2 regions of the Solibacillus sp. FSL R7-0682 genome follow, and region 1 is predicted to be linked to the other one. Evidence: riboswitches for the same ligand, from Rfam matches in the RefSeq annotation. Region 1 holds a riboswitch; the other holds the start of a gene.
The links. Region 1 has a riboswitch for FMN ahead of ribE (riboflavin synthase). Riboswitches for the same ligand answer to the same signal wherever they lie in the genome.

Region 1 (4,529 bases):
GATGAAGGCTTTGGCTTACGTGTTCTAAGTGGAAATCCATACGAGGAATGGACTATTTTCTTTAAAGACGTAACAGCTTTTTATTTATTTAGGCCAGCTGCCACTATAGAAGGGGAGCAAATTACTACTTTGGCACAATTGATTGAAGCACTAAATCCGGATATGAATTACTTCATTATGGAGAATGATCAGTTTATTGAAGTGGAGCTAGAACAATTTAGAGAGTGTGAAAACGGGATTTACGCTGGGACTACATGCCTTGCTAGTGACTTGAAAGAAGCGAAAAGACGGATTTATTGTGACCAATATGAAGATCCATATGCCCATTTTAGTGACATGATTCCACTAGAACAGTTAGAGGAAGCCGCGTTAAGTGATGATCAAGTGTTGCGAATCCGTGCCTTTAATACGATGTTTGAGCTAGGTGAAGAGGCAGCACATATAGTGAATCGAGTATTAACCAATATAAAGGTACCGGAACATGAGCAGATACTAATGGAGATTACAGCAAGCCATTTCAAAAATTTGGATTTATTAGGAGAAGAAGCAAAAACAAGATGGTTGCTTGAATAAAGGATTTCATTACCAAATTAAACCATTAAGTGACTTTAAACACATTTAATAGTAAAATAAGGAAAATAAATAAGTAATATTGACCTATAAACAAAAGAAATGTATTATTGAATTATTGCAAGAATATTTCGGTAATATTGAATCATCTTACCCTTTATTGTAAATGATAGTATTGCAAAAATAATTTAAAAGGGGCAAGCATGAGATGAAGTGGATTTATTTTATTTTTGGACTAATAGCTGGTGTTGTATTCATGCAGTGCTTTAGGAAAATTAGAAAATATAATAAAAACGTAGGCTTTGTTACAGAAAGTGCAATTTTAAAACTTGCTGAAAGTTCAAAAGATATTATTTATTATTACCAAGTGCACCCGGACTACGGACATAAATACATGAGTCCTTCCGTTGAATGTTTTTTAGGTGAAGGTATGCAACAACGATTATTTACTGAGCCGTATTTAATCTTTGAACGTATTCATCCTAAAGATTATGATATTCTTTTAAGTAAATTAAATGGTACAATAGATTATTCAAAGGCAATTAAACAGCGTATTCGTGATAATGACGGGAATTATAAATGGTTTGAGGAACACGCAACCCCGGTATATGAAAATGGAGAGCTGATCGCCGTACAGGGAATTCTAAGGAATATTGATGAAAAGGTCCAGTTAGAGCAAGAATTAAATTATAAATTATATCATGACTCATTAACGAATATTTATAATCGTGATTTCTTTGAAAAATTAATGGATACATATAATACGATCGAAAATACGTCCATTGCGATAATTTTATGTGATTTAGATGATTTAAAAATGATTAATGATACAAAAGGTCATAAAAGTGGGGATCATTTAATTCAGGAAGCAGCAAAGGTACTCGATCAATTTAGTACGGATTGTCTATTCGTATCGAGAATTGGTGGGGATGAATTTGCGATAATTATGCCTAATGTCGATCAAAATCAGGTAGAGGACTTATGTACACGCATTGTAGAGCAATTACACTACTATAACGACAGCCAGCCATCCTTCAAACTTCGTATGTCAATGGGCTTTGCACATAGTCAGCAATCTGTTGGTGAAATGGATCGTTTATTTGTGGAAGCCGATGGAAAAATGTATGAACAAAAGAGGAATAGGAAACAAAGTAACGATAGGCTCCTATCTTTCGATTAAAATACAGCGTATGTTTAGTTATCTTTTACAAATATGCATGAATCCGTATATACTGTATTCATAATAAAATTGGACAGGGGGAATACAAAATGACTGAAAATCATGAAGCACCAAAAAAGAAAATGAGTTTGCAAGATTTAGTAAAGCAACAGCTTGAAAATAAAAAAAATAATGGAGCAAATAATAAAAACAATTTAAAGGGCGATACATCAACGAAAAAGATGAAAAGCCAACAATCGAAAAAAACAAGCAACACGCGCCGTAAAATGGGCGTGTAAAACATGTGACATGCTAAAAGGAAATCTTATAGCATGTTTTTTTATTAAAACCAATGCTTTGGTCATTTCACAAATTTTACTTTTTCTTTTACAAGTTTATGATACAATAATGACGAATTGAATAAATTCCTTCGGGGTCGGGTGAAATTCCCAATCGACGGTGATGAGAAATTCTCTAAGCCCGTGAGCCACTTTTAGTGTGCAGGATTTGGTGCAAGTCCAAAGCCGACAGTTACAGTCTGGATGGGAGAAGGAGCAGGCAAGCATTTTAACCAATTGTTAAATGTTTAATTTGGCATACATATTAGAAGTAGGCCAAATTTGTAGTATCTTTTTGTGCGAAAATTTTGCAACAAAGAGGTCTATTTGTGTTGCATATAATCCCTTCACCCCAGTGAAAGGGATTTTTTTCATTTCAAAAATTAATAGATTTCCTTCGGGGTCGGGTGAAATTCCCAATCGACGGTGAGGAGGTATTCTCTAAGCCCGTGAGCCACTTTTAGTGTGCAGGATTTGGTGTGAGTCCAAAGCCGACAGTTATAGTCTGGATGGGAGAAGGAAGCAGTGCAAGTAGACTTTGAAAAAAATTTACGTTCAAAAGTCTTATTTGACGATGCCAATTTTACCTCTCATCAAACTCCGAACCTTATGCTCGGGGTTTTTTTATTTTAAAAAGAGGTGAGAAAAAGATGTTTACCGGAATTATTGAAGAAATAGGAACCGTGACGCAAATGCGCCTATCCAGGCAAGCAATGGAACTATCAATTCAAGCTACGAAAATTTTAGAAGATGTAAAGTTAGGAGACAGCATCGCAGTAAATGGTGTTTGTCTAACAGTCATCAATTTTACGAAGGGTGAGTTTACTGTTGATGTTATGCCTGAAACGATCAAGTCAACGAGTATCCAAAGCCTGCGAATGGGCTCAAAAGTAAATCTTGAACGCGCAATGTCTTTACAAGGACGCTTTGGTGGACATATCATATCAGGCCATGTAGATGGGATAGCGACCATTTTACGAAAAAGACCAGTGGAAAATGCGGTGTACGTAGATTTAATGATGGAGAAGTCACTGCTTAACAACTGCATTTTAAAAGGGTCCATTACGATTGACGGAACAAGCTTAACGATTTTTGATTTGTCTGATTCAACAATTACGGTGTCATTAATTCCACACACTTATAAAGAATCCATTCTCGGCATAAAAAGGGTCGGAGAAATCGTCAATATTGAAACGGATTTGATTGGCAAATATGTAGAAAAGCATATAGCGAATCGAGGAACGGCGAATATTACGAAAGATTTTCTACAACGAAACGGATTTTAAGGAGAGGTTGAAATGAACACAATAGATGAGGCAATTTTATCACTTAAAAAAGGTGAAATAATCATCGTTGTCGATGATGAAAATCGTGAAAACGAAGGTGATTTTGTTGTGCTAGGTGAACATGCGACACCGCAAAATATTAATTTTATGGCTGTACATGGACGTGGTTTAATTTGTACACCCATTTCTGAAAAAGTTGCAACAAGCTTGGCGTTGACGCCGATGGTTGAGCGTAATACGGATGCTCACCAAACAGCCTTTACAATTAGTATTGACCATCAATCGACAACAACAGGTATTAGTGCCTTTGAACGTTCGGCAACGATTTTAGCGATGCTTGATAAACAGTCAAAACCAACAGATTTTCACCGACCAGGTCATGTGTTTCCGCTAATTGCAAAAGATGGAGGGGTACTGAAGCGTCGCGGCCATACAGAGGCTAGTATTGATTTAGCACGTTTAAGCAATTCACAAGAGGTAGCAGTTATTTGTGAAATTTTAAAGGATGATGGGACGATGGCTCGATTACCTGAGCTTGAGCAAATTGCTGAAAAACACAATATGAAATTAATATGTATCGACCACTTAGTCACATATATTCAAACAAAATTCCAACAAGTTTAAAGGAGCAATCAACATGGGACAAATTTTTGAAGCACAATTAGTAGGCACAGACTTAAAAATTGGGATTGTCGTAGGACGATTTAATGAATTTATTAATGATAAATTACTGAGCGGCGCATTAGATGGTTTAAAGCGTCATGGAGTAGATGAAAATAATATTGATATCGCTTGGGTACCTGGAGCATTTGAAGTTCCGTTCATCACGAAAAAAATGGCGGAATCTTCAAAATATGATGCTGTAATAGGTCTTGGAACTGTCATTCGTGGCGCAACTACACATTATGATTATGTTTGCAATGAAGCAGCAAAAGGCATTGCAAAAGTAGGTTTAGATACAGGAGTACCAATAATTTTTGGCGTTGTCACAACAGAAAATATCGAGCAAGCAATCGAGCGAGCAGGTACAAAAGCTGGAAATAAAGGCTATGATAGTGCTATTTCAGCGATAGAAATGGCAAATTTGAATCGAATGTTTTAATTTGTTAATTAATAACAATTGTTGAAAAATGATGTAACGTATATATGATCTAATGTAAGAAATGTCATTTAGTC
Region 2 (4,529 bases), 1.2 Mb from region 1:
GATTTTCGGATACACTTCATTAAAAAATTCACTACAAGCAGTAATTAAACCAATACTCGTTTTCAAACAAGCTAATACAATAATAATCGCTAATAAAATCGCACCGTATGACCCGAAATAATGATCAGCTACGGCAGCAAAGATTTGACCCCCATTATCATATGTACCTATTGCTGTTACACTTGATGCGCCCATATAGGCAATAAGCCCGTATATTAACATCATTAAGGCCATCGCAAAAATACCTGATTTCCAAGTTGCTTTAGCAATTTCCTTTTTATCTGTGATTCCTGTTCTTTTTATTGCATTAATGACGATAATACCGAACGCAAGGGAAGCAAGGGCATCCATTGTGTTATAGCCTTCTTTAAAGCCCGTCATAAACGCTTCATTTATATAACTGCCTACAGGCTCAACGAAATTACCCATCGGTGAAAACAAACTAACAGCAATTAATATAAATAAAAAAATTAAAAATGCTGGGGTTAAATATTTTCCGATATAATCCATAATTTTCGCTGGATTTAGCGAAAAATAAAAGACAATAGCAAAGAATATAAAGCTAAATACGGCGAGCCATATTTTCGCCTGCGATGGGTCAATAAACGGTTCAAATCCTACAACAAACGGCACCGTTGCCGTACGTGGAATTGCAAAAAACGGACCAATTGTTAAATAGAGTGCTAAGGCAAAGATGACACCAAATACTGGGTGCACTCGACTCGCTAAATCTCGTAAACCATTGCTCCCTGATAAGCCTATTGCTAAAATTCCTAAAAACGGCAATCCAATCGCCGTTACTAAAAAACCAAATAGTGCTAGCGAATAATTTGTACCTGCAAGTTGACCCATTTGGATTGGAAAAATTAAGTTACCCGCTCCAAAAAACATCCCAAACAGCATCGTACCAATTACCGCATACGTTGAAAATGGTATTTTTTTATCCATTGTCGTCTCTCCTAAGATGAAAAATTTCTTTGTTGAGTATTGACGAAATATATCGATTTTTCACAACAATAGACAATATGATAACAGGCAATTAAAGTGAAAACAATAGCAAATCTTTAATAATGAAATTTTTATTCAGAATATTACCGAAAATCTACTATTTCAAAAAAAGGTTCTAAGTCAAATGTTGGGGTAATGTCATAATGATTCATTAATTGGCACTACCTTTTTGTTTTTTTCTAAACAAGTCCGTTGATTTCCATTACGGGCGGACGCTTTCCGCGGGCTCACAATTTTCTAAGATTAAACCTTTTAATCCTGGGATATTCATATAGCACAAATTGAATAGATACCCCAACAAATATTATAGAACCCAAAAAAAGAGCTGCACTGTGAATACACGTATTCATAGTGCAGCTCCTACTATATATTCATTATGCAATATATTGACGACGCTGATTTTCAATCCACACACGCATTGTACGGTAAATCATCGTGACAATAACTAGCATCATAATTCCTTTAATAAGATTGAATGGTAAAATACCTAATATAACTGTTTCATACATATCGAATTCTGGCATTCCTAATAGATACGTATACATAGGTAAAAATGCTAAATAATTTAACGCTGCCATACCGACTGACATCACAACAGTTGACGCAACCAAGCCTATAATTAAACCTTTTACAGTTGGAATTTTTTTATAGATGAAGTAAGCAGGTAAAATGAATAATACACCTGTAGCAAAATTCGCTAAATGCCCTACAGGAATCCCTTCAGGCGCTCCTGTGTATACCCAATCTAAAATATTTTTAATAAGTTCCACTAAAATACCAGCAACCGGTCCCATTGTAATTGCCGCTATTAATGCAGGCACATCACTAAAATCGATTTGTAAAAAGACAGGAAACCACGGTAACGGGAAGTTAAATAACATTAATACAAATGAAATCCCACTTAGCATTCCGATTGTTACGAATGAACGTAACTTTAAACTTTTCTTTTTCATACTAAATCTCTCCTCATTGCTGATTCTATCTCGCAAGAAGAAAGGACGGACATACCATTTTCATGAAAAAACCCTTATGTAATATTTACATAAGGGAGAAATAGGCACACTTAAATAAGGGTCTATCCGTACATTTGTAGTTATAACATCCTATTTTTTGTATACAAAAGAAGCCTTTATACAAAAGGATATTTTTATTGTACTACAAGCGTACGACATTTTTCATAAAATGACGACCGTACCTTCATCTTCTCCCATCCAGACTATACTGTCGGCTTTGGAATCACACCAAATCCTGCACACACAAAGTGGCTCGCGGGCTCGAAAAGTTTTGACGCAACGTCCTCCAAGTGAATGGTCAGAGGTTGACACTTTTATTACCGCCGGTCGGGAATTACACCCTGCCCCGAAGATGAATCAATATTAAATTATGTTACACTACCTATTATAAATAAAAAAAAAGAATTGTAAAGACTATTGCATACAATTCCTAGTAAATTTATTTGAATTTATAGATAAGGTTTCATCTTCCGACCATTACGTAAGATGAAACCCCATGATTTATAATTATTAATAATAAAAGATATTTGCTGCAATTGGTTTATCTAATGGCCCTGTAAAATTAAAGCCATTCCACTCTTCTTGGACAATTTGTTCGAACTTTACTTGTCGATCAAATTGGGCAGCTGTCATTAATATCCCTTCGATCATACGCATCACTTCAATGGCATCAAATTGTTGTAAATCAAGTTCATTATCAAATTTCACAGTAACTACATTCTTATCGCTCTTCACTGTGTAAGTTACATTTGGCAAAATTACTGTTCGATAAATATCATTCGCTTCGGTTGTCATATTTTGTAGTGCTTCTTCCACTGTGGAATAGCTCATACGAAAATTAGGACTTAAATAGACCGCGCCAGTACTCATTTGATAAGCATAATAATTATATTTTTCCGACGAACTTCTTAACGAAATCGGCTCTTTCACCTCGCCCACATAATCAAGGTCAATACTTGCTCCATCCATGTTTTCTAAATACACTTGCTCATAATCATCACTAAAAGTATCAATAAGGGTACCAGTATAATTCGATAATGCCCCTAAACTTGTATCATATGGATGATCTTTAGGCAATTGATGAACTAATTCTCCATCCTTTTCCAGGAATTTCCCCTTAAAAGGATGGAATTCTCTGAAACCTCGCCCCTCTTCATCAATTAATGGAGCAAATGCTTCATACAACTGCAACTTGGTTGGTGCTGTCGTTCCTAATTTTTCATTGACAATTTCATTGGGAATTAAAAAACTAACTGGTACACTTTCTGCATTATCACCTGATAAGCCAATTGTGAATAGCGTTACATCTTGTAATTGTGACTCATATACTAACGTATGTGCAGCTAATGATTCATCCAGAGAAAAGGATGAGGCTTCTTCCGGCAAAGCCAATCGTTCATTTTTCGCTGCGCTATCAGCCATTTTTAAAGAGCTTTCGGTTAATGCCTCACTTGCTTGATCCTGTGCTACATTATTTGACGAACCAATAAACTGTCTTGCAAATACAACAATTAAAAATAGCGAAGCAATAGAAGCAATTAATGGCGTCCAGCGAATTCCTTTCGGTTTAACAACTTTTTTTTGTGGCTGAGGCGATTGTTCACTAAATGCACCTTCATCTAAAAGTCGCTGGAAAACTTCCTCTTTGGAACGATTGTCTGTAACTTTTGGCGACTGCTTTAATAAATTTTCAATCTCACTCTCATCCCAATGCTCTTTTTTCATAATGAATTCGCCTCCTTTCCATTATTTCGATCAAGTATTTGGCGTAAGTTTTTCAGTGCTCGATGCTGTGTTGTTTTAACTTTACCAATTGTCCAACCAAGCACTTCTGCCGTCTCTTGTATCGATAACTCTTGCATGTAGCGCATTATGACAACCATTTTTTGATCTCCAGAACATTCTTCTAATGCAACTAATATTTGCTGCAATTGATCATTATGCTCCGTATACTCTTCAGGTGAAGGTACCGGTGAAACAAGTTGCTCTGTCTCCCAATCAAATGCTGTAAACGCATGCTTATCTCGAATTTGTTTCTTCCGAAAATGATCTATCGCTACGTTTTTGGCAATAGAGAATAGCCATGTCTTTTCACTACTTTTCCCTTCAAATCGATCATAGGATTTCAATACACGTATATATACTTCATGCGAAAGATCTTCCGCAACTGAACGATTTTTCACTAAATAAAACAAAAAATTAAAAACATCTTGATGATACATGTCGTATAATCGATGGAATATGGATTGTTGCACCCATCCCACCTCCGTTCTATTAATTTGTCGTTTCAAAACAAAAAAAGTTACAAACCAGCAAATAATTATTAGTTAGTTAGGCTCATCTACTCAACATATGAAGAAAGGAGCTGCTCTGAAAGTAATTACTTACAGGACAACTCCCCTCTCCTTGCATATTTCCATTATAGTAAAAAGTCATACACTGTGCCAAATTGTACCTCATTAAACATTTTTATGATAATGGTAAATAAAATGTAAAAGTAGTACCTTG

Region 2: another riboswitch for FMN. It lies ahead of MKZ17_RS13970 (ECF transporter S component); the one in region 1 lies ahead of ribE (riboflavin synthase).

The regions. Positions count from the first base shown of each region.
Region 1 covers NZ_JBBOUI010000001.1:1,588,489-1,593,017, forward strand. The annotation lists gene MKZ17_RS08090 (DUF4085 family protein) at 1-573, shown strand, start outside; gene MKZ17_RS08095 (sensor domain-containing diguanylate cyclase) at 779-1,750, shown strand; gene MKZ17_RS08100 (hypothetical protein) at 1,840-2,028, shown strand; FMN riboswitch at 2,152-2,287, shown strand; FMN riboswitch at 2,457-2,592, shown strand; gene ribE (riboflavin synthase) at 2,718-3,353, shown strand; partial or broken gene ribB (3,4-dihydroxy-2-butanone-4-phosphate synthase) at 3,366-3,950, shown strand; gene ribH (6,7-dimethyl-8-ribityllumazine synthase) at 3,991-4,455, shown strand.
Region 2 covers NZ_JBBOUI010000001.1:2,749,209-2,753,737, forward strand. The annotation lists gene brnQ (branched-chain amino acid transport system II carrier protein) at 1-948, opposite strand, end outside; gene MKZ17_RS13970 (ECF transporter S component) at 1,383-1,961, opposite strand; FMN riboswitch at 2,204-2,379, opposite strand; gene MKZ17_RS13975 (hypothetical protein) at 2,532-3,746, opposite strand; gene MKZ17_RS13980 (RNA polymerase sigma factor SigX) at 3,743-4,276, opposite strand; gene MKZ17_RS13985 (ATP-binding protein) at 4,491-4,529, opposite strand, start outside.